One region of the Streptomyces sp. NPDC111520 genome, then DNA from elsewhere that is predicted to be linked to it. Evidence: riboswitches for the same ligand, from Rfam matches in the RefSeq annotation. Region 1 holds a riboswitch; each other region holds the start of a gene.
What was found. Region 1 has a riboswitch for cobalamin ahead of ACZ7MY_RS32290 (ribonucleoside-diphosphate reductase subunit alpha). Riboswitches for the same ligand answer to the same signal wherever they lie in the genome.

Region 1 (9,817 bases):
CATGTACCCGCACTCCATCACGGCCGTGCTCTCCAGCCGCAGCCGCGACGTCATCCGCCGCAACACCACCGTGCTGCCGCTGTACTCGCTGATGCTCGGCCTGCTGGCGATGCTCGGCTTCATGGCGCTGGCCAGCGGTGTCGGCGCCGGGGTCAAGGGCTACAACGGCCAGCTGGCGATCCCCCAGCTGTTCGAGAACATGTTCCCGTCCTGGTTCGCGGGCGTGGCCTTCGCCGCGATCGGCATCGGCGCGCTGGTGCCGGCGGCGATCATGTCGATCGCCGCGGCCAACCTCTTCACCCGCAACATCTACAAGGACTTCCTCAAGCCCGACGCCACCCCGGCGCAGGAGACCCAGGTCTCCAAGGTGGTCTCGCTGCTGGTCAAGGTCGGCGCCCTGGTCTTCGTCCTCACCATGGACAAGACGGTCGCGATCAACTTCCAGCTGCTGGGCGGCATCTGGATCCTGCAGACCTTCCCCGCCCTGGTCGGCGGCCTGTTCACCCGCTGGTTCCACCGCTGGGCGCTGCTGGCGGGCTGGGCGGTCGGCATGGTCTACGGCACCTGGGTGGCGTACGGCGTGGCCAGCCCGGCCCAGAAGCACTTCGGCGGCTCCTCCGACACCATCCCGGTCATCGGCCAGATCGGCTACATCGGCCTGACCGCCTTCGTGCTCAACGTCGTGGTGACCGTCGTCCTCACCTTCGTCCTGCGGGCCCTCAAGGCCCCAGAGGGCGTCGACGAGACCAGCCAGGCCGACTTCACGGCCGACGCCGGCGACCCGGGCGTGCAGAAGGACCTGCCGGTGGGCGCCGGTCACTGACCGCCGCACCGGCCACGAGCACGGGCCGCCGCCCTGGGACGGGGTGGCGGCCCGTCGTCATGCGGTACGGGCGGCCGGCACCGGGCAGCGGAAGGTGCGCCGGTACGCCTGGGGGGTGGTGCCCACCCAGCGGGCGAAGTGGTGGCGCAGGGTGGCCGCGTTGCCGAATCCGGCGCGCGCGGCGACGGCGTCCACCGTCTCGTCGGTGCCCTCCAGCAACTCCCTGGCCAGCAGGACGCGCTGGCCCAGCAGCCAGCGGTAGGGCGTCGTACCGGTCTCCTGCTGGAAGCGGCGGGCGAAGGTGCGTGGCGACATGTGCGCCCGGGCGGCCAGTTCGTCGACGGTGACCTCGCGGTCCAGGTGCCGTTCCATCCACGCCAGGACCTCGCCCACGGTGTCGCAGCGGGTGCGCGGCAGCGGTCGGTCGACGTACTGGGCCTGGCCGCCCTCCCGGTGCGGCGGCACCACCATGCGCCGGGCGATGGCGTTGGCCACGTCGCTGCCCTGCTCCTTGCGCACCAGGTGCAGGCAGGCGTCGATCCCGGCGGCGGTGCCGGCCGAGGTGATCACCGGGTCCTCGTCCACGTAGAGCACGTCGGGCTCTACCCGCACCCGGGGGTAGCGCCGCGCCAGTTCCTCCGCGTGCTTCCAGTGGACGGCGCAGCGGCGGCCGTCCAGCAGGCCGGCGGCGGCCAACGCGAAGACCCCCGAGCAGACGCTGAGCACCCGCGCCCCGCGTCCGACGGCACGGTTCAGCGCGTCCAGCAGCTCCGGCGGGTACTCCCGGTCCACATAGGAGTCGCCGGCCGGCACCGCGACCAGGTCGGCCTCCTCCAGCCGTTCCAGTCCGTGCCGGGTGCCGACGGTGAACCCGGCGGGCGTCGTCAGCGTCGGGCTCTCCGCGGAGGCCACGGCGAAGTCGTAGGCCGGCAGACCGTCGTCCGACCGGTCGATTCCGAACACCTCGCAGACGACCCCGAGTTCGAAGGGATGGACTCCGTCGAGCAGGACCACGGCCACGTTCTGCAGCATGCCTCCAGGATGGCAGACCGGCCGTAGGGCGTGGCAGGATTTCGCGGTAGCACGTCAGTCCTGCCACTCCCGGCAGGGCCGCGCGAGGAGGAGAGTCGAGGGCATGGAAACCTTCCTCGCCACGGTCACCGCACTGGTCTTCTTCCTGGCCCTGGCCCTCGCGGCCCTGACCGGACACGTCCACGACTCCCGCGACGGCCACGACTGGCACCGGTGAACTCGTCGCTCTGTAACCGCGTCGACACAACATCTGGTGGTGTCACCAGCGGGCGCCACTAGATGTATGCTCAACTCCGCTGTCGCCGCAGGGGAAGCCGGTGGGAATCCGGGACTGCCCCGCAACGGTGTGCGGGCGCCCCAGGGCATACCCGCGAGTCCGAGTACCTGCCGACGGCACCGTCCGGCGCGCCGTCCGGACGGTGAAGTGTCCGGGCCTCGCGGGTTGGGCCGGCGGACGCGCCGCGGCATGCCCTGGCCTGCCCCGCGTGCGCCCCGTCGCTCCTCCGCGTCGCCGCCGTACGAGGGAGAGAGCACACGTGACCATCGCGCCCGCCGCACCCGCCACCGCATCGGACCCTGCCTCAACCGGGGCCGAACTGCTGCGCACCCTGACGGAACTGACCGCAGACCTCCCCGACACCGACCCCGGCCGGGTCGCCGCCGCCGCGCTGCGCGGCCGCAGTGCCGCCGCGGACGAGGCGGAACTGCGGGCGCTGGCCACCGAGGCCGCCGCCGGACTGATCGCGGAGGACCCGCAGTACTCGCGGCTCGCCGCCCGTCTGCTCACCCTCGCCATCGCCGACGAGGCGGCGGGCGAGGGCGCGGTCTCCTTCTCCGCGTCCATCGCCGTGGGCCACCGCGAAGGCCTGATCGCCGACGGCACCGCCGCCTTCGTCGCCGAGCACGCCGGCCGGCTGGACGCCCTGGTCGACACCGCGCTCGCCGACGGCGCCGACGACCGCTTCGGCTACTTCGGCCTGCGCACCCTGCACAGCCGCTACCTTCTGCGCCACCCGATCTCCCGCCAGGTCGTCGAGACCCCGCAGCACTTCATGCTCCGCGTCGCCTGCGGCCTGGCCGAGGACGGCACCAGCCGCTCGGTGGACGAGGTCGCGGCGCTCTACGGACTGATGAGCCGGCTGGACTACCTGCCCAGCTCCCCCACGCTCTTCAACTCCGGCACCCGGCACCCGCAGATGTCCTCCTGCTACCTGCTGGACTCCCCGCTGGACGAGCTGGACTCCATCTACGACCGCTACCACCAGGTGGCCCGGCTGTCCAAGCACGCCGGCGGCATCGGTCTGTCCTACTCCCGCATCCGCTCCCGCGGCTCGCTGATCCGCGGCACCAACGGGCACTCCAACGGCATCGTCCCGTTCCTGCGCACCCTCGACGCCTCCGTCGCCGCCGTGAACCAGGGCGGCCGCCGCAAGGGCGCGGCCTGCGTCTACCTGGAGACCTGGCACGCGGACATCGAGGAGTTCCTGGAACTGCGCGACAACACCGGCGAGGAGGCGCGCCGCACCCACAACCTGAACCTGGCGCACTGGATCCCGGACGAGTTCATGCGCCGTGTCGACACCGACGGCACCTGGTCGCTGTTCTCCCCCGCCGACGTGCCCGAGCTGGCCGACCTGTGGGGCGAGGAGTTCGACGCCGCCTACCGCAAGGCCGAGGCCGCGGGCCTGGCCCGCAAGACCCTCCCGGCGCGGGAGCTGTACGGCCGCATGATGCGCACCCTCGCGCAGACCGGCAACGGCTGGATGACCTTCAAGGACGCCTCCAACCGCACCGCCAACCAGACCGCCGAGCCCGGCCGCGTCATCCACTCCTCCAACCTCTGCACGGAGATCCTGGAGGTCACGAACGACGGCGAGACCGCGGTCTGCAACCTCGGTTCGGTCAACCTCGGTGCGTTCGTGGGTGAGGACGGCTCGATCGACTGGGAGCGGCTGGACGCCACCGTCCGCACCGCCGTGACCTTCCTCGACCGCGTCGTGGACATCAACTTCTACCCGACCCGCGAGGCCGCCGCCTCCAACGAGCGCTGGCGCCCGGTGGGCCTGGGCGCGATGGGCCTGCAGGACGTCTTCTTCAAGCTGCGGCTGCCCTTCGACTCCGCCGAGGCCAAGGTGCTCTCCACCAGGATCGCCGAGCGCATCATGCTCGCCGCCTACGAGGCCTCCTGCGACCTGGCCGAGCGCCACGGCCCGCACCCGGCCTGGTCGCAGACCCGCGCCGCCCGCGGGGTGCTGCACCCGGACCACTACGACACCGCGGAGAACTGGCCGGAGCGCTGGGAGGCGCTGCGCGCCCGCGTCGCCGCCACCGGCATGCGCAACTCGCTGCTGCTGGCCATCGCCCCGACCGCCACGATCGCCTCGATCGCCGGCGTGTACGAGTGCATCGAGCCGCAGGTCTCCAACCTCTTCAAGCGCGAGACGCTCAGCGGTGAGTTCCTCCAGGTCAACTCCTACCTGGTGGCCGACCTGAAGAAGCTCGGCGTCTGGGACGCGCAGACCCGCGACGCGCTGCGCGAGTCCAACGGCTCCGTCGAGGGCTTCACCTGGATCCCCGCGGACGTCCGCGAGCTGTACCGCACCGCCTGGGAGCTGCCGCAGCGCGCCCTGATCGACATGGCCGCGGCCCGTACGCCGTACCTCGACCAGAGCCAGTCGCTCAACCTCTTCATGGCCTCGCCCACCATCGGCAAGCTCAGCTCGATGTACGCGTACGCCTGGAAGCAGGGCCTGAAGACGACGTACTACCTGCGCTCCCGCCCGGCCACGCGCATCGCCCAGTCCGCCCGCGCGGCCGCCCCCATCCCCGTGCAGGCGACGACGCCCGACGCCGACGCGATCGCCTGCTCCCTTGAGAACCCCGAGTCCTGCGAGGCCTGCCAGTGATGAGCTCCACCAAGAACCTGCTCGACCCGGGCTTCGAACTGACCCTGCGTCCGATGCGCTACCCGGACTTCTACGAGCGCTACCGCGACGCCATCAAGAACACCTGGACCGTGGAGGAGGTCGACCTCCACTCCGACGTCGCCGACCTCGCCAAGCTGTCCGCCGGCGAGCAGCACATGATCGGCCGGCTGGTCGCCTTCTTCGCCACCGGCGACTCGATCGTGGCCAACAACCTCGTGCTGACGCTCTACAAGCACATCAACTCCCCCGAGGCGCGGCTGTACCTGTCGCGGCAGCTCTTCGAGGAGGCCGTGCACGTCCAGTTCTACCTGACGCTGCTCGACACCTACCTGCCCGATCCCGAGGAGCGCACGGCCGCGTTCGCGGCCGTGGAGAACATCCCCTCCATCCGCGAGAAGGCGCAGTTCTGCTTCCGCTGGATGGACTCGGTGGAGTCCATCGACCGCCTGGAGAGCAAGGCGGACCGCCGCCGCTTCCTGCTCAACCTGATCTGCTTCGCGGCCTGCATCGAGGGCCTGTTCTTCTACGGCGCCTTCGCGTACGTGTACTGGTTCCGCTCGCGCGGCCTGCTGCACGGGCTCGCCACCGGGACCAACTGGGTGTTCCGCGACGAGTCGATGCACATGGACTTCGCGTTCCACGTCGTCGACACCGTCCGCGCGGAGGAGCCCGACCTCTTCGACGAGGAGATGGTCAAGCAGGTCACCGCGATGCTGGAGGAGGCCGTCGAGGCCGAGCTCCAGTTCGCCCGCGACCTGTGCGGCGACGGCCTGCCCGGCATGAACACCGACTCCATGCGCGAGTACCTGCAGTGCGTCGCCGACCAGCGCCTGGTCCGCCTCGGCCTGCCGGCCCGCTACGGCTCGGAGAACCCGTTCTCCTTCATGGAGCTGCAGAACGTCCAGGAGCTGACCAACTTCTTCGAGCGCCGCGCCTCCGCGTACCAGGTGGCGGTCGAGGGCACGGTCTCCTTCGACGACGACTTCTGATCCGCGCGTCCCCGCACCGCGGGGGGTGGGGCCCGGCCGCATCGGCCGGGCCCCACCCGCGGTCACTTCAGGGCGACCGCGTCGGCGGCCGAGGTCACCTGGGCCGTCGTGGTCGTGCCCGGGAAGAACCAGCGCCAACTGCCCGCCGCGGTGGCGGTCACCTTGGTGCTCAGGCCACCGGTGCTGCTCGTGGTGGCCGTCTTGACGGTGCTCCACTTCGTGGAACCCGCCTTCTTGAACTGCAGCTTGACGGGCTGCCCGGCGTAGCCCCAGTACTTCAGGCTCTGCCAGCTCGCCCGCGTGAGCTTGCCCTTGACGGTCAGGGTGCGCCCCTTGACGACCGGCTCGGGCCCGGCGTCGGTGGTGAGCACCGAGGCGCGCTTCACCTTGAACCGGGCGATGTTGTCGCTGATCCAGTAGTCGCCGTCGTTCGCGTGCACGGTGGCGTCGACCCGCCAGACGCCCGCGACCTGGTTGGCGTTCCAGTCCGGATCACCCACCACCGACGGACGGATCCACTCCGGGTAGATCGTCAACGTACCCGTGCACACCGACGTGGTGGCGCTCTTCTTCACGCAGCGGGTGTCGAAGGTGTCGCCGGGGCCCCACCCGTTCTTCACGTTGATGGCACCCACCCTCGAGACCTTCTTGACCCCCGAGTTGTCCCTGATCGTCATGACGATCGGGAACTCGATGGCCTTCTTCGTCCCGACGATCACATTGGTGCCGTGGTCCACCACCGTCTTGATGACGCGGATGTCCCCCCGCCCCTCCGCGTGCGCGGCCGGCGCCGTCAGGACGACCATCGCCGCAGCGCCCGCCGCGGCGGCCGTCAGCGCTCTGTGTCGCATGTCCCTCCCCTGTTCGTCCCCGACGTGATCACGCCGGGAACACACAGATTAACGGCAGGCGTCGATCAGTCGTCCGGGAGCCGGGTTCGCCCCGCCGACCACGTACTCCTCGCTGGGCTCGTACTCCCAGGACCAGCTCACTGACCCACCGCCGTGCGGGCCTGGTTGAAGATCGCCCGAATCTCGGCCATGGCCGCCGTCCACGCCGGATCGTCCCGGTCAAGCGTCCGGGCCGCGTGCTCCGCCGAGCGCAGGCGTCCCGCAGTGTCGAGGTCACGGGCGATCTCGACGTGGACGGCCCACGCAGTGAGGAGTCCGCGCAGCGGCTCGATCGAGCCCGGGTCGACGGAGAGGGCGATCGCCTCGTTCTTCTGCCGCTCCATCTCCGCGAGGCGGTGCGGGGCCACCTGCGCAAGTGCCGTGCGGAGTGCGTCGGACGTCCTCACCGGCCGTGCGATGAGTTCTGCCCCGTGGTGCTCGGGCTGGGTGGTCATGATGCGGTCCTCCTCCGGGGTACCGCAGCTCAGCCCAGCCACTTGCCTCGTGCCACGACGCCGGTCCCACACGGGTTCGGGCACCGCGCGCCGGGCGAGGCCGGTCCGCGGTGCCGCCGCGGCCGATCAGTCGTTCGGGACCGTCTCGTACTTCGGGGTCGACTCCGCCATCTGCTTCAGCGCGTCCTTGCGGTCGCGCTTGGAGAGCCGGTCGATGTAGAGGTAGCCGTTGAGGTGGTCGGTCTCGTGCTGCAGGCAGCGGGCGAAGAAGCCCGTGCCCTCGACGACGATGTCGTTGCCGTGCAGGTCCTGGCCGCGGCAGACCGCGTAGTCGGGGCGCGGCAGTTCGGCGTACGCGCCCGGCACGGACAGGCAGCCTTCGTTGCCGTCGTCGAGGACGCGGCGCTCGGCGGGGAGGTCGTCGACGACGGGGTTGACCACGTGGCCGACGTGGCGGACGCCGTCGTCGTCCGGGCAGTCGTACACGAAGACCCGCAGGGGCACGCCGATCTGGTTGGCGGCGAGGCCGACGCCCTCGGCGGCGTGCTGGCTGGCGAACATGTCGTCGATCAGTGCGGCCAGCTCGTCGTCGAAGGACGTGACCGTCGTGCACGGGTGGTGCAGCACCGGGTTGCCGACGACCGTGACGGGGCGGGCCGTGCCGCGCTCGCGGTGGGCGGCCTCGCGCTCCTCCGCGTCCGTCACGTCGTCGGTGAATGCGGTCTGCTCGGTCTCCTGCTGGGACATGGTCCGTCGTACGCCTTCCTGGGGCCTTCACCAAAGCTCAATGGCCCATCAAGGGTACGTGCCCGCGGAGGGGTCAGCAGACCTCTTCGAGATCGCGCCAGTCACGGGTGTCCGGGCTGTCGGCGACCCAGCTGTCCAGCAGGCCCCGCACCAGCCCGACGGGGGCCGCGATGCCGCACTCGCGCTCGGGTGCCCACAGGGCGCCGGGGGTGCGGTGGCTGAGGTGGCCGGGGTGGCCGGGTTCGCCCTGGTCGTGCGGGTCGCGTGAGCCGTCGGAGCCGTCGTCGGTCGGCATCCGGCTCTCGGAGCAGGTGCGGCACAGCAGACGTACGGAGGACGACCAGTCCTCCGCGGCGTAGCCGGCGTCGGCGGCGAGCTGCTCCAGGGCGTCGCGGTCCGACTCGGTCGCCGCCTCCAGCAGGACGAGCCAGGTCGGCACGGGCGAGGGCGCCCACAGCTCGATCTCGTCGAAGACGGGGTACGTGGCGCCGTCGGCGGTGCGCCGCTCGCCGTGCGGGACGCCGTCGTGCAGCACGACCTCGCCCCAGCGGCGGCCGGAGGACGGCAGCGGGATGCTCAGCACCTCGATGCGGGCCGGGTCGATCCGGCGGCCCCACACCACCTCCGCCTCGCCCTCCGGGGAGAGCCGCACCGCGGAGCTGCCCAGCGCCATCTCGACGGGGCCGGTCCCGGCGGCGTCGGGCCGCAGCCCGTAGGCCTGCCAGGCGCGGCGGGCCAGCGGCCAGTCCTGGAGTGCGGTGGCGGCGATGCCGACGTTCCACCAGTCGGGGGCGCCGGGGGCGCGGTCCAGCAGGGCGACGGCCCGCAGGCCGGTGGTGCGGGCCTGCTCCCAGTCGTGCCGGAACTTGTGCAGCAGAGCGAGGTTGTACCAGGACTCCGAACGCCAGGGCTCCAGGTCGGCCGCACGGATGAGCAGCGCACCGGCGTCCTCGTACCGCCCGTCGCTGATCAGCGTGAACGCCCGGTCGGTCGCCTGCCGCCAGGTGGCGGACGGCCGATGCCGTGCCCTGCCGAAGATCCTCAAGGTGTCCCGCCTGCCGTTCGCGTTCGCTGGTGCTCCACGGTGCCCCGTCCGTTCCCCCACGTCCCGTGCTCAGCGGTGCTCATCAGTCCTCCTTGCCATCGGCAGGGCCTGTCACACACGGCCGGGCTCGTCGGTTTGGCAGCATCGGCGCCATGGTGCGCCTCTTGAGCGCTCTGCGCCTCTGCGGGCATCCAACCATGCCCCTTGGTGCGCCCGCTCATTACCGGTGGGTTCACTGCCCTGCCCGGGCAACGACCCTGGTCAGCGCCTCAACCACGCGAGGGTCGTATTCGTGCGCGGTATCGAGGCGTAACCGCTCCAGCGCCTGCAGCCCCCGGCCCACGGCCGTACCGCCTCCGGCCAGGTCCTCGTAGGCGTTGGCCGTACGCACGATGCGTCCGGCGAGCGGCTGCTCCCGGTACGGATCGGCCTGGCCCTCCACGATCCGCGCGACTTCCTCGGGGGCACCCGTCCGGCGTACGACCTCCGCCCCGAGCAGCGCGATGCGGCGGCGTTCCACCTGATCGAGGGACGAGGTGGCGCCGCCGGGCACGGGGTCGACGAGGGAGAGCTGGCCGATGTCGTGCATCAGCGCGGCGTGCTCCAGGGCCGCCAGCGCCTTGCCGCCCAGGCCGAGTTCGCGTCCCATGGCGTGGCTGAGGGCGCTGACCCGGCGGGCGTGCCCGGCCGGGGTGTAGCCGGCGACCTCGGTGGCCCGGGCCAGCGAGGCGATGGTCTCCCGGTGGGTGGCCCGGATCGCCGCGTGCCGCCGGAAGGCCGTCTGGGTCAGCAGCAGCGGCACCCCGCACACGGGCAGCGCCCACAACCCGGCGGCCTGCTCGGCCTGCGCCAGCACGACCCCGCCGGCGCACACGGCCGAGCCGACGCCCGGCAGCACGGCCAACTCGT
Region 2 (9,817 bases), on a different contig from region 1:
ACTGCGGGCCCCGTGAGCGCGCTGAACAGGACGTCCATGCTCATGGCCGGCATCCGGCCCGAGGCGATGAGCCGCTGCGCCAGCGGTTCGAGCTTCTCCACGAAGCGGCCGGTGTACTCGCTGTACAGATAGTTCAGGCGGTCGGTCTCGAGAATGGATTCGTCGGAGATTATGCGGTTCGCATGGGGCATGTTCGCCGCCAGGGCGTGGAAGGTCCGCACGACGCACTTGAACTTGTCGACGTCGTCCAGGTCACCGTCGAGGATGGAGCTGAGCCGTTGGACGGGAGCCCTGAGGGCATGGTCGACCGCCGCGCGCCAGAATTTCTCCTTCGAACCGAAGCGGTCGTTGATGAAGTTGTGGTTGACCCCGAGGCGCTTGGCCAGTTCCCGCACGGACGCGCCCGAATAGCCCAGTTCGGCGAAGGCCTCGAGTCCACGCTGGAGGATCTCGGCATCGCTGAGGTCGACCTGCGGCGATCTCGCCCGGCGGCGGTCGTCCCGCGTGTCGTCCATCGCGCCGTTTGCCGGCACTGACACCTCACCCATCCTTCTGACGTCTCATCGGCCGAGCGGCCGAATCCCAGCTGGTGGCCGGAAGTCACGCCACCTGCGCCGCGGTGCGCCACCACCCTGACGGACTTCGGGGCTCGAGCGGCCTCGGGAGGCGGCGCCCCATCGAACATTACCGCCGCACGTCGCTGAAAGCCGACAGAGGTCCGACGGTCGCGCAGTGGCCTGACCTGGGAGGTCCGGGAAGCGCGCTGCAGCAGGGGCTGCCTGTCTGACAGCTGTCAGGGCCGGGTAATCTGACAGCTGTCAGGCGCCGGGTCGACCGCGCCTGCTTCTACTGTGAGGAGTCCTGGATGAGTCTTCCCATGCTGCAGATGGACACCGACGACCCTCGCTGGACGAAACGTGGAGCCATCCACGTGCCCGCCGGCGAAGGCATCACCAAGTGGGTGTCGGACAACGTCTACTCGGTCAAGGTCCACACCGACAACACAGACGGACACCTGGGCTTCGTCGAGGCGGACATACCGCCCGGCGCGGGGCCGGTGGCGCATGTCCACAACCGCAACAGTGAAGCCTTCTACCTGCTCGACGGCGAACTCGAGTTCCTCAACGGCGACGAGAAGATCATCGCCCGATCGGGGGACTTCCTGTACGTCCCGCCCGGCATCCGCCACCGTTTCCTGAACAAGAGCACCCGTCACGCCAAGATGCTCTTCCTGTTCACCCCCGGCGGCCCCGAGGCCCTCTTCATGAGGGGCGACGAGCCCGTACCCGGTGTGCCCGCCCCCTTGTGGGACGCCCAGCGATTCGCCGATTACGGGGAATCGCTCGCCGATCTGGACATCGACTCACCCGTGATGCCGGAAAGCTGAACCGGCCCCCTGACGCTCACACCTTGGGGCCTTGCGGGCGCTCAGTTGCCCGTCAGGCCCCAAGGGCCCTGCCCCCGTCGCTGCGGCTCTGCGTGCAGGTAGGGCAGGCCGCACCACGGACCGATGACCGGCACCCATCCCTTGAGGGCCGGACGTGGGAGGACCGTTCGGAGGGATCGTGGGCGATGCGCCCGGTGCCGGCTGCGCGTCGGGTGCGCCTCCGTCCCGGAAGGCGTCAGCCGCCGCTCGCCGTTCGCGCCGCCCAGCGATCCTCCACCCTGGCGAGGCGCCAGTAGGCGATCGCGACGGCCCACACGGCCACGAACAGGCCGACGATCACGTAGCCGACGTTGTCGAGGTCGAGTCCCGCCACCCAGCCCGTGAAGCCGTCCGTCATGTCGAGCTTGTCGTGCAGGACACCGATGAGCTCGATGGTGCCGATGAGGAAGGCGACCGCGATCGACAGACCGGTGATCGTGAGGTTGTAGTAGACCTTGCGGACCGGGTTGGAGAACGCCCACTGGTAGGCGAAGTTCATGAAGGTCCCGTCGAGCGTGTCGAACAGGCTCATGCCGGCGGCGAACAGCAGCGGCAGGCAGAGGATCGCGTACCACGGCAGTCCCGCCGCGGCCCCGCTGCCGGCCATGACCATGAGCGCCACCTCGGTGGCCGTGTCGAAGCCCAGCCCGAACAGGAAGCCCAGGGGGTACATCTGGCCCGGGCGCGTGATCGCCTTCGTCAGCCGGCCCAGGATCCTGTTCATGAAGCCGCGCGAGTCCAGGTGCGCCTCGAGTGCGGACTCGTCGAAGGACCCCCGGCGCATGCTCCTGAAGACCCGGAGGATGCCCAGCAGCGCGACGAGGTTGAGCGCGGCGATGGCGTAGAGGAAGGTTCCCGAGACGGTGGTGCCGACCAGCCCGAGCGTCTGGTGGGTGCCGGAGTCCTCGTCGGCGAGGGTGCCGGCGAGCTGCGTGCCCCCGGCGACGAGGGCCGCCAGCGCCACGACGACGCTCGAGTGCCCGAGGGCGAACCAGAAGCCCACCGAGACGGGCCGCTTGCCGTCCGCCATGAGCTTGCGCGTGGTGTTGTCGATGGCGGCGATGTGGTCGGCGTCGAAGGCGTGCCGCATCCCCAGCGTGTACGCGGTGATGCCGAGGCCGAGACCGAAGGCCTTGGAGCCGACCTCGTAGTGGTTCGGCACCACGAGGAGGAAGAGGATCCCGAAGGCGACGACGTGCAGAGCCACGATCACCGCCATCAGGCCGACGGTGCGGACGGTGTCCTCGCGCCGCCAGCGGAAGGCCCCGGGCAGGTCGGATGTGGGCAGGGTCATGCGGTCACGCTCCAGCACCTCGTGGATCACTTCGTGAGATGCCGCGGCCGGTCTCCTGGCTTACGGGCGAAGCGCGCCCGCCTCTGCCTTCCCGGCCTTGGTGAGGCCAGTGGCACCGCCGATGGCGGAAGAGGCGGGAACTACCCGATCACAGTGGCGAGGGCCGCTCCGGAGTGAGCTTGTGTCAGCTGTCACCGGTCTTCCCGAGCACCGCGGCGCAACCACCCTAGATTCCCTGGTGGGAGGCCTGCAAGGCTCCGGGACCGGAGGGGTTGAAGATCACATCCGGGCCTGCGGAGGCGTCGCCCGTGCACCCCGTGCCCGACCGGCGGCCCGCCCGTGCCGGCGGCTCCCCGCCGCAGGCGGACGGACCCGTCCGGCGGTGGTGCTCGGTGTGCCGCTGCCGACGGCCGACGATAAACTCAGGCCGACAAGCCGCACGCTCCGGAGCAGGTACGTCGCCGGGTCCGTCTCCCCCCGCCCTTTGGCGCCGCGCACACGATTCGGGCGCTCTTGGCATCCCCGGGGTCACCGGGCCGGCGAAGTCCACGGACGGATGGCGCAACAAGGCGAGGCGGCGCTGACGCCGCGATCCCCATCGGACGGATCCACGTGAACCCACAGAATGCCGGCACCTCCCCTACGGCGACCAGTCGCTGGTTCCGGACCATCAGGCCCGCTCCGGCCCCCACGCTGCGACTCGTGTGCTTCCCGCACGCGGGAGGAACCGCCAACTTCTTCCGTCCGTGGAAGGGTCTCGTACCCGAAGGCGTGGAACTGCTCGCCGCCCAGTACCCGGCGCGCGAGAGCCGCTTCCTGGACGCTCCGGCCGAGACGATGGACGAGCTGGTCGCGGACCTCGCCGGCGCGTCCCGTGAACTTTTCGACGTCCCTGTCGCCTTCTTCGGACACAGCATGGGGGCGTCCGTCGCCTATGAGCTCGCCACTCGCCTGAGGGAGGAACACGGGCGGACCGTGACCGCACTGTTCGTGTCGGGACGCGGCGGCCCGGGGAAGGAGCGGAGGAGGCCGGGGCTGGCGGACGCGGGCGACGAGGAGCTGATCGCGGACCTGTCCGAGATGGGCGGCACACAGGCCGAGGTGTTCCGCGACCCCGCGTTGGTCGAGCTCGTGCTGCCCGCGATCCGCGCGGACTACCGCCTGCTGGAACGCTACGACGCCCGCGTTCCCGACGAGGACTCCCGTCTCGACGTTCCCGTTGTCGCGTACTACGGGAACGGTGAGAAGGACCTCGATCACGAATCCGTCATGGCGTGGTCGGCGATCACGAGGGCGAGTTTCGATTTCCGGTCCTTCGAAGGCGGCCATTTCTACCTCGTGGAAGAAGCCGACAGCCTCGTGAGGGACCTCCTCGCACGGCTCCGGACAGCGAACTGATTCCTGCTGTCCCGGTGGAGCGTGGGGCCCACGCGCGATCCCGCGCGTGGGCCCCGGATGTCACTTCGAACGCCCCGTCAGGACGGCGGCCAGTACGGCCCCCACCTGAAGCAGGGGCCCGGGCCTGGTCATGTCGTTGTGCGAGGCGGCGACAGGATGGATGTGCAGGCTCCCGTCGACGTAGGGCGCCCACCGCCGGATGACTTCCTCCTGCGGGTACCCGGTACCGGTCGCGGGGAAGTGGAGGACGTCTCCGGTGAAGTGTCCCGGCGTGGCGCGCCGGACCATCCGCCAGTTGTCCCGGGTGTTCCGCACGACCCCTCGGACGTGGTCCTCGGTCAGCTCCCGCAGGTCGGCCATCTCCTCCTTGATGATCTCCAGTGCCCCGGGCACGGTGAGCGGTTGTCCCGCGGTGTCCACCGTGAGCCCCAGGGCGTGCAGGAGCTGGACCAGGACGGTGTGGTCGTCGGCCTCTCCATGGACGGCGTCGGTGTCCGGCGGGTAGGCGTCCATCATGGCCAGCAGGGCCACCTCCTGCCCGGCCTGCTGGAGCCGTACCGCGACGGCGTGCGCGAGGTTGCCGCCCATGGACCAGCCGAGCAGGTGGTAGGGGCCGCTCGGCTGGACGCCCGTGATGTGGTCGACGTACCAGGTGACCAGCGCGTCGAGGTCGGACGGGGGCGTCCGCGTGTTGCTGACGCCCGGAGCCTGCAGTCCGTACACGGGTCGGCCGGCGTCCAGGTGACGCACCAGGCCGATGTAGGGCAGGCCGAAACCGCTGGCGGGCGGCAGGCAGAACAATGGCGGCCGGTCCCCGTACCCGCGGAGCGCGACCACCGGCTGGAAGAGGTCCTCCTCGGTGCCGGTGCCGGTGCCGGTGCCGCTGCTGGCGCCGAGCAGCGATGCCAGGCCCGCCACGGTCGGGTTCTGGAACACGCTCACCAGTGAGAGGTGCGCGCCGGTGGTGTTGCGGATCTCGCCCAGCAGCCGCACGGCGAGGAGCGAGTGCCCGCCGAGTTCGAAGAAGTTGTCATCCACCCCGGCCACGGGAACACCGAGGACGTCGGCGAACATCTCGCGGAGCAGGTGTTCTTCGGCGGTGCGCGGCTGCCGGCTCGTGTGTCCGGTGGTGTGGTCCGGGGCCGGCAGCGCCGCGCGGTCGAGTTTGCCGTTCACGGTCAACGGCAGCGCGTCCAGGACGACGATCGCGGAGGGGACCATGTAGTCCGGCAACACGGCTGACAGGCCGGCGCGGACTTCCGCGGTGTCCACGTCTCCGTCCGTACCGCCTGCCGGCACGATGTAGGCGGTGAGGCGTCGGTCGCCGGGTTGGTCCTCGCGGACGATGACGGTGGCGTGGGCGACGGCGGGGTGGGTGAGGAGTGCGGTTTCTATTTCGCCGAGTTCGATGCGGAAGCCGCGGATCTTGACCTGGTGGTCGGTGCGGCCGAGGTACTCGAGCTGTCCGTCGGTGTTCCAGCGGGCGAGGTCGCCGGTGCGGTACATGCGTGCGCCGTGCTGGCTGTGGGGGTTGGCGACGAAGCGTTCGGCCGTCAGGCCGGGCCGGTCGAGATAGCCCCGGGCCAGCTGGACGCCCGCGAGGTAGAGCTCGCCGGCGACGCCGGGGGGTACGGGCTGGAGTGCGGCGTCCAGGACGTAGGTCTGGGTGTTCCAGACCGGGCGTCCGATCGGTACGACGCTGTTGGTGTGGGGTTCGCAGGTGTGGGCGGTGACGTCGATGGACGCTTCGGTCGGGCCGTAGAGGTTGTGCAGCGGGATCGGCAGCACGGCGTGGAACTGGTCGCGCAACGAGGCTGACAGCGCCTCGCCGCTGCAGACCACGGCGCGCAGAGATGTGCACTCGCGGGCCGTGGGTTCGGCGGCGAAGACCTGGAGCATCGACGGGACGAAGTGGGCGATGGTGACATGCTGGCGCCGGATGAGGTCGGCGAGGTAGTCGGGGTCGCGGTGGCCGCCGGGGCGGGCCACGACGAGGGTGGCGCCTTCCAGGAGGGGCCAGAAGAACTCCCAGACGGATACGTCGAAGCCGAAGGGGGTCTTCTGCACGACCCTGTCGTTGGGGGTGAGCCGGTAGGTGTGCTGCATCCAGGTGAGTCGGTTGACCACACCTGCGTGCGGGACGGTGACGCCCTTGGGGCGTCCGGTGGAGCCTGAGGTGTAGATGACGTAGGCGGGGTGGGGCGGCAGCGGCATCTGGTCGGGGTCGGTGTCGACCTGCGACTCCAGATCGGTCGCGGGGTTGTCCAGCACCACCCGCGCCACGCCCTCCGGCAGTGCGCCCTCGAACTGGCGGGTGGTCACCACCAGCGCCGGTGAGGCGTCGCCCAGCACGTAGGCCACGCGCTCCGCCGGGTACTCCGGGTCGATCGGCACATACGCGGCGCCGGACTTGAGGACGGCGAGCAGCGTGACGGCAAGATCCGCGGAGCGGTCCATCATGACCGCTACCCGCTGCTCCGGGCCCGCACCATGCGCCGCCAGCAACCTGGCCAGCCGGTTGGCCGCCGCGTTCAGCTCCGCATAGGACAGCGCGGTGTCCTCGAACACCACCGCGGCCGCGTCCGGGGTGCGGGCCGCCTGGGCCTGGAACAGCTCGGGGAGCGTCGCCGGAGGAACGGCACGCGCGGTGTCGTTCCACTCGGTCAGGATCCGCTCCCGCTCGCCGGTTTCCAGCACCCCGACCTGGGCGAGCGCGGTCGACGGTGCCGTCTCCAGTGCCGACACGATGGCTTCCGCCGCCGTGGTCACCATCGAGGCAAGGGCGCCCGGGTCGATCAGGGACACGGCCTGGGCCTTCACGACGAAGCCCTCACCGGTGTCGTCGATGCTGACGGCGACGGGGAAGTTGGTGCGCTCGCGCGCTTGGAGCAGAGCGACACCGTCAAGCCCGGAGCCGGCGGCGGCAGCCTCGCTGTGGCGGTAGTTGAACAGCGAAGTGAACAACGGCGTCTGGGCAGGCACCTTGCTGGCCTGCTGCGCCACCGCCAGCGGGGCGTGCTCGTGCACCAGCAGCTCCGCGAGCTGCCGCTGCATCCCTTGCACCGCCTCCAGCACGCCCCCGGCACTCGCGTCCATCCGGACGGGAAGGGTGTTCATGAACAGTCCCGGCACCCGGTCCGAGCCCGTTCCGGCGTTCATCCGGCCGAACAGCACTGTGCCGAACACCACGTCGTCACGGCCGGACGTGGCCGACACGACGCGCGCCCAGGCGACGTGGAACAGCGTCGCCGGGCTGATACCCAGGCTCCGCGCCTGCTCCCGCAGGCGCACCGCGAGGCCCGCGTCCAGGGGCGTGCGCGCCTCGGTCACGTCACGGCCGTCCCCGAACACGTCGAGCAGGCCGTACGGAGCGGTGGGCTCGCTCACGTCGCCGAGCAGCGCCGCGAAGAACGCCTCGTGCTCCCGGGTGGACGCGCCCAGCCTGGCCTGCCCGACGAACTCCCGGAACGGCAGCGGATCGGGCAGGGTGTCCTGCCGCCCGTCGAGGAACGCGGCCACCTCACCCATGACCACGTCCAGCGCGGTGTGGTCCTGGATCAGGTGATGGACCTGGAGGACCACCGTCCAGTGGTCCCCGCCCGGCCGCCGGGCCACATGGGCGCGCAGCAACGGGCCCTGGGAGAGGTCCATGCTCGGCGGGCAGGCCGCGAGGAGCCGTTCCGCCGGGTCCGCGCCGCCATGGCCGGGCTCTGCGGCGAGGTCCACCTCCCGCACGGGGAGTGTCGCCCGGCGCGCCACCACCTGGACCGGCTCGCGCAGACCCTCCCAGACGAAGGAGGTGCGCAGGATGTCGTGCCGGTCGACCACGCGCTGCACCGCGGCGAGGAACGCGTCCACCCGTACCCGGGAATCGAAGCGCAGCGCGATCGGCAGGACGTAGGGGTCGCTGTTGTTGTCGCTCTCCATCAGGGAGTGGAAGAAGATGCCCTCCTGCAGCGGGGCCAGCGGGTAGATGTCGGCGATGTTGGCCGCCCCTCCGGGAACGGCGGCGACGATCCGGTCGATCTCCTCACCGGCGAGGTCGATCAGCGTCACCATCCCCGGCGCGATCGCTGTGGCGCCGTCGGGTATGCCGTTCGGCGGGACGGCCACCTGTCCGCTCGTCCGTTCGACGGCCGCGGCCAGTGCCGCCACCGTCGGGCTGACGAACAGCGAGCGGACGTCCACGGCGATGCCCCGCTCGCGCGCCCGCTCCACCAGCGTCACCGCGAGGAGGGAGTGCCCGCCGAGCTCGAAGAAGTTGTCGTCGACCCCGACCCGGGGCAGGTTGAGCACGTCGGCGAAGACAGCGCACAGGATCTCCTCCCGGACGTTCGCCGGAGCCCGGCCGGAGGAACCGGCACCGAAGTCGGGAGCCGGGAGTGCCTTCCGGTCCAGTTTGCGGTTCGCGGTGAGCGGGAGCGCGTCGAGGACGACCACGGCCGCGGGCACCATGTAGTCGGGCAGCAGTCCGGCGACGTGGGCGCGCAGTTCGGCGCCGTCCGTCTCGGCGTCCGCGACGACGTAGCCGACGAGGCGCTTGTCGCCTGGCTGGTCCTCGCGGACGATGACTGCGGCCTGGGCGACGGCCGGGTAGGCGGCCAAGGCGGCCTCGACTTCGCCGAGTTCGATGCGGAAGCCGCGGATCTTGACCTGGTGGTCGGTGCGGCCGAGGTATTCGAGCTGCCCGTCGGTGTTCCAGCGGGCGAGGTCGCCGGTGCGGTACATCCGCTCGCCGGGTGTGCCGTAGGGGTTGGCGACGAATCGTTCTGCGGTCAGCGCGGGCCGGTTGACGTATCCCCGGGCCAACTGCACGCCGGCCAAGTACAACTCGCCCGCGACGCCGGGGGGCACCGGCCTCAGGGCGGAGTCCAGCACGTAGGCGCGCATGTTCCACAGGGGTGCACCGATGGGGGGAACGCCGGCACCGGACAGGGGGGTGCTGGCCAGGGAGGCGACCGTCGCTTCCGTCGGCCCGTAGATGTTCAACATGAGCCGGTCGCGAGACCACCGCTCCGCGGTCTCCGGCGGGCACACGTCACCGGCGACCACCAGCGTCACCCCCTCCGGGAGACCGCCCGCGGAGGCGAGCAGCGGCAGCGTCGCGGGCGGCAGGGTCGCGTGCGTGACGCGCTGCCGGGCGACCAGCTGGGCCAACGGCGCGCCGGGGGACATCTCGTCCGCCGAGGCCAGCACCACGGCCGCACCCGCCAGCCACGCCGGCCACATGTCGGCCACCGAGGCGTCGAAGCTGGGCGAGGCGAACTGGAGCAGCCGGCTGCCCGGTCCGATCCGGAGGCGTTCGATGTGGTCGGCGGCGAGGTTCGGCACACCCCGGTGGGTGACGAGGACACCCTTGGGGGTGCCGGTCGAGCCGGAGGTGTAGATGACGTAGGCGGGGTGGGCGAGCAGCAGCGGGCCGTGGCGTTCGGCGTCGGTCACGTCGTGGCCGGGTCGGCCTGCCAGGTCGTCCCGCAGGTGCGCGTCCTCCAGGGACAGGTGCTCCACGTCGGTGGGCGGCAGCTCGCCTTCTGTCGCCCGTCCGGTGACGAGAACCGCCGGTCGGGCGTCGGTGAGCATGTGGGCGATCCGGTCCGCGGGATAGCGCGGATCGACCGGCAGGTAGGCGCCCCCGGCCTTCATCACCGCCAGGATGGCGACGACGAGGTCGATCGACCGTGGCAGGGCCAGAGCGACGA
Region 3 (9,817 bases), on a different contig from region 1:
GGCGTGCTCCTCGACCAGATCGCCCAGCCGGTCCAGTTGCTCCTCGCGGAGCGCGCCGAAGGCGGTGTCGGGGGCGGGGACGAAACGCCGCCCCGCCGCCCGGGCGACGCGCCGCAGGAAGGCACGGCGGAAGCTGTCGCTCTCCAGCGAGCCGTGCCAGTGGGTGCCCCAGACGGCGCCGCTGCGGCAGCCGTCCAGGAAGGGCTCGTCGCCGCCGCGGACGTCGGCGACGCCGTGGTGGATCTCGTACCCCTCGACCGGCTCGCCGTACGCCTTGCCGGCGGGGCGGGCCAGGGTCTTCTGCACGGCGAAGCGGACCCGCACCGGCAGCAGCCCGAGCCCGGGGACCGTGCCCGCCCGCGACTCGACGTCGTCCTCGATCGTCTCGGCGAGCATCTGGAAGCCGCCGCAGACGCCCAGCACCGGACGGCCCTCCGCGGCCCTGCGGACGACCGCGTCGGCCAGGCCCCGCTGCCGCAGCCACTGGAGGGCCTTGACGGTGCCGCGGGTGCCGGGCAGCACCACGAGGTCGGCGTCGGCGAGCTCCTCCGGCCGGTCGACGAAGCGGACGACGACACCGGGCTCGGCGGCGAGCGCGTCCACGTCGGTGAAGTTCGACATCAGCGGGACCGCCGCCACGGCGACCCGCAGGACGTCCTCGCCGTGCGGCGGCGCCGTGGCCGACTCCCGGACGGTGCCGCGCAGCGACATCCGCAGCCCGTCCTCCTCGTCGATGCCGAGGCCGTGCCGGAAGGGCAGCACCCCGTAGAAGGGCCGCCCGGTCAGCCCGCGCAGCATGTCGAGCCCCGGCTCCAGCAGCGACAGGTCACCGCGGAACTTGTTCACCAGGTAGCCGCAGACCAGCTCCTGGTCCTCGGGGGCGAGCAGCGCCGTCGTCCCGAAGAACGAGGCGAACACCCCGCCCCGGTCGATGTCGCCGACCACGACCACCGGGAGCCGGGCGGCCCGCGCCAGGCCCATGTTGACGATGTCGCCCCGCCGCAGGTTGATCTCGGCCGGGCTGCCGGCGCCCTCGCAGATCACCGCGTCGTACCGGCCGCGCAGCTCCTCCAGGCAGTCCGTGACGGTCCGCAGCAGCTCCGCGCGGCTCCCGTTGTGGTAGCCGCGCGCGCTCATCTCGCCCACCGCGCGCCCCAGCAGGACGACCTGGCTCGTCCGGTCCCCGCCGGGTTTGAGCAGCACCGGGTTCATCAGGGCCGTGGGCTCCACGCGGGCCGCCTGCGCCTGCATCGCCTGGGCCCGGCCGATCTCTGCGCCCTCACGGGTGACGTACGAGTTCAGCGACATGTTCTGCGCCTTGAACGGCGCCACGGACACGCCCTGCCGCGCCAGCCACCGGCAGATCCCCGCCGTGACGACGCTCTTGCCGGCGTCCGACGTGGTCCCCGCGACCAGCAGGCCCCCGCCCCTCATGCGTGCCTCCTCCGACTCCGGGCGACCGCGCCCCACGCCAGGCGTCCGCCCACCGCGACCGCCAGCGCCAGCGCGCCGACCCGCCGCGACAGGCGCGCCGCCCGTTCGATGTCCCCTGCCTCCACCGGCCGGTTCCCCGCCCCGAGCACGGGCCGGTGCTCCACCCGCCCGCCATAGGCAAGCGTCCCCCCGAGGCGTACGCCCAACGCCCCCGCGAACGACGCCTCCACGGGCCCCGCGTTCGGGCTGGGGTGCCGGGAGCCGTCCCTGCGCCAGGTACGCCACGCCCCCCGCGGGTCGGGCCCGGCGAGCACCGCGAGCGCGGCGGTCAGCCGGGCGCCGGGGTAGCCGGCCACGTCGTCCAGCCGGGCCGCGGCCCAGCCGAAACTCCGGTGACGCAGCGACTTGTGACCCACCATCGCGTCGAGGGTGTTCACCGCCCGGAAGCCCACCAGCCCGGGCACGCCGCCCAGCGCGCCCCACACCAGCGCGCCGACGACGGCGTCCGAGGTGTTCTCCGCGACGGACTCCACGACCGCCCGCGCCAACTGCGCCTCGTCCAGCGCCTGAGGGTCGCGGCCGCACAGATGGGGCAGCCGCTCGCGTGCCGCCTCCGTGTCGCCGGCGGACAGGGCGGCGCCGATGGCACGCGCCTCCCGGACCAGGGAGGTCCCGCCGAGCACGGCCCAGGTCGCCGCCGCCGTCAGGGCGACGGACGCGGGGCCGGAACGGCGCACCGCACGCTGCAGCCCCGCCGCGGCCGCCACGGCGCCACCCGCGCACAGGACGGTGTGGAGGGCGCCGCGGCCGCGGTGGTCGCGCCACAACGCGCGTTCCAGGCGGGCGGCGGCACTCCCGAACACCGCCACGGGGTGACCGCGCCGCGGGTCGGCGAAACCGAGGTCGGCGAGCCAGCCGAGGGCCGCACCGGCGGCGAACACGCACGGCGCCGCGGCGCCGGTGTCGGGTGAACGGCCGGAGCCGCGCATCGCAGGAGTCCTCACTCAGGGTCCGCGCCCTGGTTCGACGTGACCGGCGACGAGAGTCTCCTGGCTCCCGGATCGGCGGGACCCCCGGCCTTCCAGCCCTTCCTCGGGCCGTGGCCATGGGCGGGGGTCCGCTCCCCGGTGACAGTGGCGGGACCGCGCCGGATTCGCACCGGACTTCCTCTCCTGCCGCCGTTTGGCGGTTCCGATACCACCACGGGCCGCTCCGGCCCGTCAACTCACCGCCACTGCCTGTGGAAAAGAAGAAACCCCAGCTCACGGCCGGAAAGCCGGGAGCTGAGGTCAACTTCACACCGCGGTGCGCGGTGACGTGCGGGTCAGGCGACGATCAGGTGGATCCCGTACGCCACCGCCGCCGCGCAGAGCGCGAAGCACAGGTAGGCGCCGGTGCGGGCGAGGGCGGTGGAGCCGCCCGTGGTGGAGGTGCCCGTCTCGCCGCCGGCCGTGCCCTGCTTGGACAGGCCGACGATGCCGAGGGTGAACAGGCCGACGAGTCCGACGGTCACGGCGAGGCTGACGCCGAAGACGGAGCCGAGGGCAGCCCAGTCGATGTGCATGGTGCTGGTTCCTTCCGGGGCCGGTGCGGCGCCGCCGTCAGGCGGAGGCCTTGGCGGGGTCGGTGTCGGCGGCGGTCGCGGTCAGGCCCGCGGGCGGCGGGATCACGGCGGCGATGGCCGTCGTGATGACGCCCGGCTCCTGGTCGTCGTGGGCGGCGTTGACGTTGGTGTGGTCGACGGGCTTGCGGCGGGAGGCGATCCAGATCGTGGTGCAGGCGGCCAGCGCCAGGACGGCGACCGCCGTGACGCCCCAGTCGCCCTGGTCGGCCAGGAGCGCGGCGCCGGCGGCGACCAGTCCCGCGGCCGGCAGGGTGAGCCCCCACGCGGCGAACATCCGTCCCGCGGTGCTCCAGCGGACGACGCCGCCCTTGCGGCCGACGCCGGCGCCCATGACGGAGCCGGAGCAGACCTGCGTGGTGGAGAGCGAGAAGCCGAGGTGCGAGGAGGCCAGGATGACGGTGGCGGCGCCGGTCTGGGCGGCGAAGCCCTGCGGCGGCTGGATGTCGGTGATGCCCTTGCCCATGGTGCGGATGATCCGCCACCCACCGATGAAGGTGCCGAGCGCGATGGCGAGGCCGGCCGAGACGATGACCCACAGCGGCGGGTCGGAGTCGGGGGCGACGACGTTGCCGGCGATCAGGGCGAGGGTGATGACACCCATGGTCTTCTGCGCGTCGTTGGTGCCGTGCGCGAGGGAGACCAGACCGGCCGAGGCGATCTGCCCGGCCCGGTAGCCCTTGGCGGTGGCGGCCGGGTCGGCGTTGCGGCCGATGCGGTAGGTCAGGCGGGTCGCCAGCATCGCGGCGACACCGGCGACCACCGGGGCGCAGACGGCCGGGATCAGGACCTTCATGACGACCGCGTCGCCGTTGATCGAGCCGAACCCGGCCGAGGCGACGGAGGCGCCGATGAGGCCGCCGAAGAGGGCGTGGGAGGAGCTGGAGGGGAGACCCGCCAGCCAGGTCAGCAGGTTCCAGACGATCGCGCCGACGAGCCCCGCGAAGATGACCTCGGGCTTGATGCCCGTGCTCTCGTCGAGGATGCCGCCGGAGATCGTCTTCGCCACCTCGACGGAGAGGAAGGCGCCGACGAGGTTGAGCACGGCGGACATGGCCACCGCCGTCTTGGGCTTGAGTGCGCCAGTGGAGATGGTGGTCGCCATCGCATTGGCGGTGTCGTGGAAACCGTTCGTGAAGTCGAACACGAGTGCGGTAATGATCACGATTCCGATCAGGAGCGTGATGTGTTCCATTGACCCAGGCATTCGTTCGATCGGACAGTGGCGGTGGCGACCGTACGGAGTCTGGATGAACGGAAGGTGAACGCGGAACGGCGTGGCGGTGCCGGTGGGTGCGGGGGGTGTGGGGCGGACCGTGCTTCGTCCGGTAATCGATGCTTCTGTGACCTTTTGGCCGCGCCTTCCCGGTGCGGCGGAAGAGATCCTGGTCACGAGGGATCTGACGCGGTGGGTGGGTGGGTGGGTGCGGGTTCGTCTCGCGCCCTTCGGGCGCACAGCGCCCGCAGGGCGCGAGACGGCGGGACAGCCTAAGAACCGGCGCACCACTCACCAGCGCCGCACCCACCGGCGCCGCACCCACCGGCCGAATCCCCTTAGTGGCGGCCCGAGATGCGGTCCGCGATACGCGCCACCCGGTCGGTCTCCGCGCTGCGCCCGGCCTGCTCGCGGCGGTCGGCGGCGCGGTAGGCCGCGTACAGCCCGTGCACCCCGATCCACCGGAAGGGCTCGGGCTCCCAGCGGCGCACGCGGTGGTGCACCCAGGGCAGGGCCGTCAGCTCCGTGCCGTGCGCCTGGCCGGAGTCCAGCTGGACGAGGTCCCGTAGCGTCCGCGCCGCGAGGTTCGCCGTCGCGACGCCGCTGCCGACGTAGCCGCCCGCCCAGCCGAGGCCCGTCGAGCGGTCCAGCTCGACGGTCGCACACCAGTCGCGCGGTACGCCGAGCACCCCGGACCAGGCGTGGTCGACCGCCACCCGTCCCGTCGCCGGGAAGAAGCGCACCAGGATCTCGCGCAGCGCCTCCACCGTCGCCGCCTGTGTGCGGCCGTCGTTGTCCGTGCGCGAACCGAAGCGGTACGGCACCCCCCGGCCGCCGATGGCGATCCGGTCGTCGGCGGTGCGCTGCGCGTACATGTACGCGTGCGCCATGTCGCCGAGCGCCTCCCGGCCCTCCCAGCCGATGGTGTCCCAGACCTCCGCGGGCAGTGGCTCCGTCACGATCATCGACGAGTTCATCGGCAGCCACGCCCGCTTCTGGCCCTTGATGGAGGCGGTGAAGCCCTCCGTGCAGCGCAGCACGTAGGGGGCGCGCACGGTCCCGAACGGCGTGACCGCGTGCTTCGGCCGGATCTCGGTCACCGGGGTCGACTCGTGGACGACGACACCGAGCGCCTCCACCGTCCGGGCCAGCCCCTGCACCAGCTTCACGGGGTGGACGCGCGCCCCGTGCGGCGTCCACGTGCCGCCGGCTGTCCCGGCGACCCGGATCCGCGCGGCGGACTCGGCCGCACCCAGCAGCACGCGGTCCTTCTCGCCGAACGCGACCTCGGTCTCGTGGAACGCCCTGAGCCGGGCCAACTGCGCGGGGGAGTGGGCGACCTCCAGCACCCCGCCCTTGTGGACGTCCGCGTCGATGCCCTCCTCGGCGGCGACCCGGATCACCTCGTCCACGGTCCCGTTCATCGCGCGCTGCAACGCCACGGCGGCCTCACGGCCGTGGAGCGCGGCGTAGCGGTCGCGGCCGGCGATGCCGTTGTACAGCCAGCCGCCGTTGCGCCCCGAGGCGCCGTAGCCGCAGAAGCGCTGCTCCAGGACGACGATCCGCAGGAAGGGCACGGCCTTCTTCAGGTAGTAGGCGGTCCACAGCCCCGTGTAGCCGCCCCCGACGATGCACACGTCGGCCGTGGTGTCCCCGGGCAGCGGCTCACGCGGCACCGGGAGCCCTGACTTCGCGTACCAGAAGGAGATGCCGCCGTTGACGGTGGTCATGGTGCCCCTGCAATTCGTATGCGTGATCGGTCCGTAAGGGTGTGCCGGGACGTTACTGTGCCCCGAGAGCGGGCGGCAACGGCCAACCTGTCAGGATCAGCGCTCGGAGGTGGCACGGATGTCGGTGCGGAACACGGTGGCGCGGGCCTGGACGGAGCTGGTGGACACGGCCCGCCGCTCCGTCGACGACGGCCTCGTGGTCGGCACGTCCGGCAACGTCTCGGTGCGGGTGGGCGACGACCTCGTGCTCGTCACCCCCAGCGGGGTGCCCTACCACCGCCTCGGCCCGGAGGACACGGTCGGGGTCGGCCTGGACGGCAAGCAGGTGCTCGGCGCGCTGCGCCCGACCAGCGAGCTGGCGATGCACCTGGCGATCTACCGCCACACCGACGCGGGCGCCGTCGTGCACACCCACGCCGTGCACGCCACCGCCGTCTCCACGCTCCTCTACGAACTGCCCGCCATCCACTACATGGCCGCGGCGCTGGGCGGCCGGATACGCGTCGCCGACTACGCGACCTACGGCAGCGAGGAACTGGCCGCCAACGTCCTGCGCGCGCTCCGCGACCGTACGGGCTGCCTGCTGCGCAACCACGGCACCATCGTCTACGGCGACGACCTCGAGCAGGCCTACGACCGCACCGCCCAGCTGGAGTGGATGTGCCAGGTCTGGCTCGCCGCCCGCTCGGTGGCCGGGTTCTCGCCGTCGCTGCTCTCCAAGCGCGAACTCGCCCGCGTCGCCGAGAGGCTGCGCCAGTACGGCCAGCCCGGGGACGAGGCGGCGGAGGAGCCCGAGGGGCACGGGGTCCGCGGGGCCGGCGACGCGTACGAGCTCCAGGACGAGCACGACGCCCATGAGGCCCGGGGGGAGCGCGCCGGGCACCGGGCCGCCCGCGCCGACGTCCCGCGGCCCCGCGAGGCCCACGAGGACGAGCGCGACTGAGCCCGGACGGTCCCGCCCACTGGCCGCCCCGGGTGCGCGCGCGGACACTGGAGGGGATGCGCCTCACCACCGCGGCGGCCCTTGCCGCCACGACAGCGTTCGGTGCCGGGGCGGCCGCCGTGGCGGCCGGGCGGCACGTCTCCGAGCTTGCCCTGCGGCCGACCGCCTACGGCATCGACCCGGACCCGCTCACCGTCCACGCCGTGACCGGGCGGGACATCACCCTCACCCGGACCCTCGGCACGGCCCGGCGCGGTGTGCACGGCCTGATCGCCGCCGGGGTGCACGTCACCGTCGGCGAGGTGCTCTCCACGGCCCCCGACTCGGTGACCCGCCGTCTGGTGCGCATCAACCGCGGCGGCGTCGCGCCGGGCGACCAGGTGCGGCTCACCCCGCAAGTGCACATCGGCACCCCGGGCTCAGCCCTCGGCCTGGAGTACCGGGACGCCGAGATCCCCGCCGAACTCGGCTTGCTGCCCGCCTGGTTCGTGCCCGGCGCCCGTGACACCTGGGTGGTGCTCGCGCACGGCCTCGGTACCTCCCGCGAGCTCGGCATGAACCTCATGGCGTTCCTGGCCAAACTGCGGCTGCCCGTCCTGGCGTTCTCCTACCGCAACGACGCCGGGGCGCCCGCATCCTGGGACGGCATCGGCCACCTCGGCGACTCCGAATGGCGCGACCTCGACGCGGCGATGCGCTACGCGGTCCGGCACGGCGCGCGCCGGCTGGTGCTGCACGGCTGGTCGACCGGGGCGACGATGGCGCTCCGGGCCGCCTGCCACTCCCCGCTGCGCGCCCTGGTGTCCGGGATGGTCCTGGACTCCCCGGTGCTCGACTGGCAGGACACGGTCCGCGCCGCCGCCACCGCGCGGGGCGTGCCCCGCGCGCTGCTGCCGCTGGGCGTGCGCGCCACCGAGGGCCGCACGGGCCTGCACGCGGAGCGGATCGCCGAGGCCGCCCACCCGGAACGGCTGGACGTGCCCGCGCTCGTCTTCCACGGGCCCGACGACTCGCTCGCGCCGTGGGGTCCGTCCCGCCAACTGGCCCGGGAGCGCCCGGACCTGGTCACGCTGCACGCCGTCGGCGGCGCCTCGCACGCGGCCATGTGGAACGCGAACCCCTCAACATACGAGGAGGCCCTCCGGCGCTTCCTCACCCCCCTCCTCTGAGGCCTTCCCTACGTGGTCCTTATGTCTCGACAAAAGCGCATCTCTCCCCCCAATTCGGGCGCCGTCCATCACGCTACGGGGACGCTCGTTTGGGTTTCCGGGTGCTCACCCGCAAGACTGCTCCCGTGACGTCCCGTATCCCGCGAGACACTCCGCTGCGTCTTGTCCCGCGCAGGCCACTCGCCACCGCGCGCCGTGCCGCCACCACGCGGCGAAGCCGCCCGCCGCGGCCGCCGGAGGGAATCCCGGCACTGCCCGAGCTCGCCCGCAGGGCGCGCACCGAACTCTCGGACGCCGTACGGCTGGCCCGCTGGGCCGAGGCGGAGACCGGCGCCGCCGCCCCCGGGACCGCCGGGATACTACGGGACCCCGACGTGCTGCGGGCCGTCGCCGCCCTGGGCCTGACGGAGCGGAAGGTGCGCGCCGCCTGGGACCGGGCCCGGCTGACCGGCCTGATCGAGCTGCACAAAGGAGGCGCCGCCCGGCCCGGCTGGCGACTGCGCGCCTGGGACCGCGACGACACCGCCGTGCTGCGCGGCTGGGTCGCGCTCTTCGACGCCTGGTCGCTGGCGCACCCCGCGGCGCTCGAGCCGGAGTGCGCCGACGCCGACCCCTCGCTCGTCGCCGAGGTCGTCGAGGCCGCTCCTCAACTGCTCTCCCTGCTCCACCTCTCCTCCGGTCCGGTCGCCGTGGCCGTACTGCTGGACCTGTTGCGGCAGCGTGTGGCCGAGCTACGCGCGGAGCGCCACGAGCCCCCGGCCGGCGGGGGCCGCGACGAGCTGCCCGCGCTGCTGGACTGGACGCTGGACGCGCTCGCCCGCGTCGGCGCCCTGCGGCCCCGTGACCCGGCCCGCCCCGGCGAGGTCACCATCACCGCGCTCGGCAGCTGGGCGGTGTGGGTGAAGCTGGAGCAGATCTGCGTGGCCGCGCAGGGCCCCGCCGGGCACTTCGAGCACTCCGCCGAGGAGATGCTCAAGGCCTGCATCGGGATGCCGCCCGGCGCCGCCCGCGACGAGTACAAGGCCTGGCTGGCCGCCCGCCCGGTGGCCCAGGCCGTGGGCGAGTTCCTGGACGTGGCCCGCGGTGACGACGCACTGCTGCGCGCCCTGGCCTTCGAGGCGCTGCGCGTCGTCGGCGGCCCCGCGGAGCCGTCCGTCCGCGCCGTCGTCGACGAGGCCGGCCTGCGGCCCTACGCGCTGCTGTGGCTCGCCGAGCACGAGGGGGCGGACCCCGAGGACGTCGCCGCGCTGCTCACCCGCGAGGAGTCCACCTGGCTCTGGGTCGACACCGCCGCGGCCGTCGCCGACCACGGCGAGAGCCACCTGCTGGTGAGCCACCTCGAGACGGCCGTCCAGGGTTCCGTCACCCGTCTGCTGGAGGAGCTGCGCCACGCCGGCCACCCCCGCACCGTCCAGGTGCTGGTCGCCCTCGCCGCCGCGCACCCGGATCCGGCGCTGTCCAAGATGATCCGCCGGGCCGCCTTCCAGGTGCACACCGGGGGAGAGTGACCGGGGCTACCCCGGTATCCGCGGCACGTACGTGCCGAAGGACCAGAGGTTGCCCTCCGGGTCGCGGGCCGTGTAGTCCCGCGACCCGTACTCCTGGTCGGTGAGCGGCAGCACGACCTCGGCACCGGCGGCGACGGCACGCTCGTGGTGGGCGTCGGTGTCCTCCACGACGACGTACACCGACGCGGCGCCCAGG

Region 2: linked by a shared signal. The riboswitch ahead of nicT (Nickel transporter NicT) and the one ahead of ACZ7MY_RS32290 (ribonucleoside-diphosphate reductase subunit alpha) in region 1 are both predicted to bind cobalamin.
Region 3: linked by a shared signal. The riboswitch ahead of ACZ7MY_RS28960 (cobalamin biosynthesis protein) and the one ahead of ACZ7MY_RS32290 (ribonucleoside-diphosphate reductase subunit alpha) in region 1 are both predicted to bind cobalamin.

What each region holds. Positions count from the first base shown of each region.
Region 1 covers NZ_JBVKBW010000017.1:201-10,017, forward strand. The annotation lists partial or broken gene ACZ7MY_RS32280 (sodium:solute symporter family transporter) at 1-823, shown strand, start outside; gene ACZ7MY_RS32285 (GlxA family transcriptional regulator) at 881-1,855, opposite strand; cobalamin riboswitch at 2,102-2,261, shown strand; gene ACZ7MY_RS32290 (ribonucleoside-diphosphate reductase subunit alpha) at 2,392-4,761, shown strand; gene ACZ7MY_RS32295 (ribonucleotide-diphosphate reductase subunit beta) at 4,761-5,771, shown strand; gene ACZ7MY_RS32300 (hypothetical protein) at 5,834-6,622, opposite strand; gene ACZ7MY_RS32305 (DUF6247 family protein) at 6,760-7,116, opposite strand; gene def (peptide deformylase) at 7,243-7,863, opposite strand; gene ACZ7MY_RS32315 (tetratricopeptide repeat protein) at 7,937-8,908, opposite strand; gene ACZ7MY_RS32320 (HD-GYP domain-containing protein) at 9,141-9,817, opposite strand, start outside.
Region 2 covers NZ_JBVKBW010000004.1:578,969-588,785, forward strand. The annotation lists gene ACZ7MY_RS12150 (TetR/AcrR family transcriptional regulator) at 1-539, opposite strand, end outside; gene ACZ7MY_RS12155 (cupin domain-containing protein) at 878-1,387, shown strand; gene nicT (Nickel transporter NicT) at 1,623-2,720, opposite strand; cobalamin riboswitch at 2,749-2,950, opposite strand; gene ACZ7MY_RS12165 (thioesterase II family protein) at 3,333-4,118, shown strand; gene ACZ7MY_RS12170 (non-ribosomal peptide synthase/polyketide synthase) at 4,179-9,817, opposite strand, start outside.
Region 3 covers NZ_JBVKBW010000013.1:163,589-173,405, forward strand. The annotation lists gene ACZ7MY_RS28955 (cobyric acid synthase) at 1-1,434, opposite strand, end outside; gene ACZ7MY_RS28960 (cobalamin biosynthesis protein) at 1,431-2,423, opposite strand; cobalamin riboswitch at 2,478-2,603, opposite strand; gene ACZ7MY_RS28965 (hypothetical protein) at 2,759-2,998, opposite strand; gene ACZ7MY_RS28970 (inorganic phosphate transporter) at 3,036-4,250, opposite strand; gene ACZ7MY_RS28975 (NAD(P)/FAD-dependent oxidoreductase) at 4,610-6,001, opposite strand; partial or broken gene ACZ7MY_RS28980 (class II aldolase/adducin family protein) at 6,120-6,770, shown strand; gene ACZ7MY_RS28985 (alpha/beta hydrolase family protein) at 7,001-8,113, shown strand; gene ACZ7MY_RS28990 (hypothetical protein) at 8,239-9,621, shown strand; gene ACZ7MY_RS28995 (VOC family protein) at 9,628-9,817, opposite strand, start outside.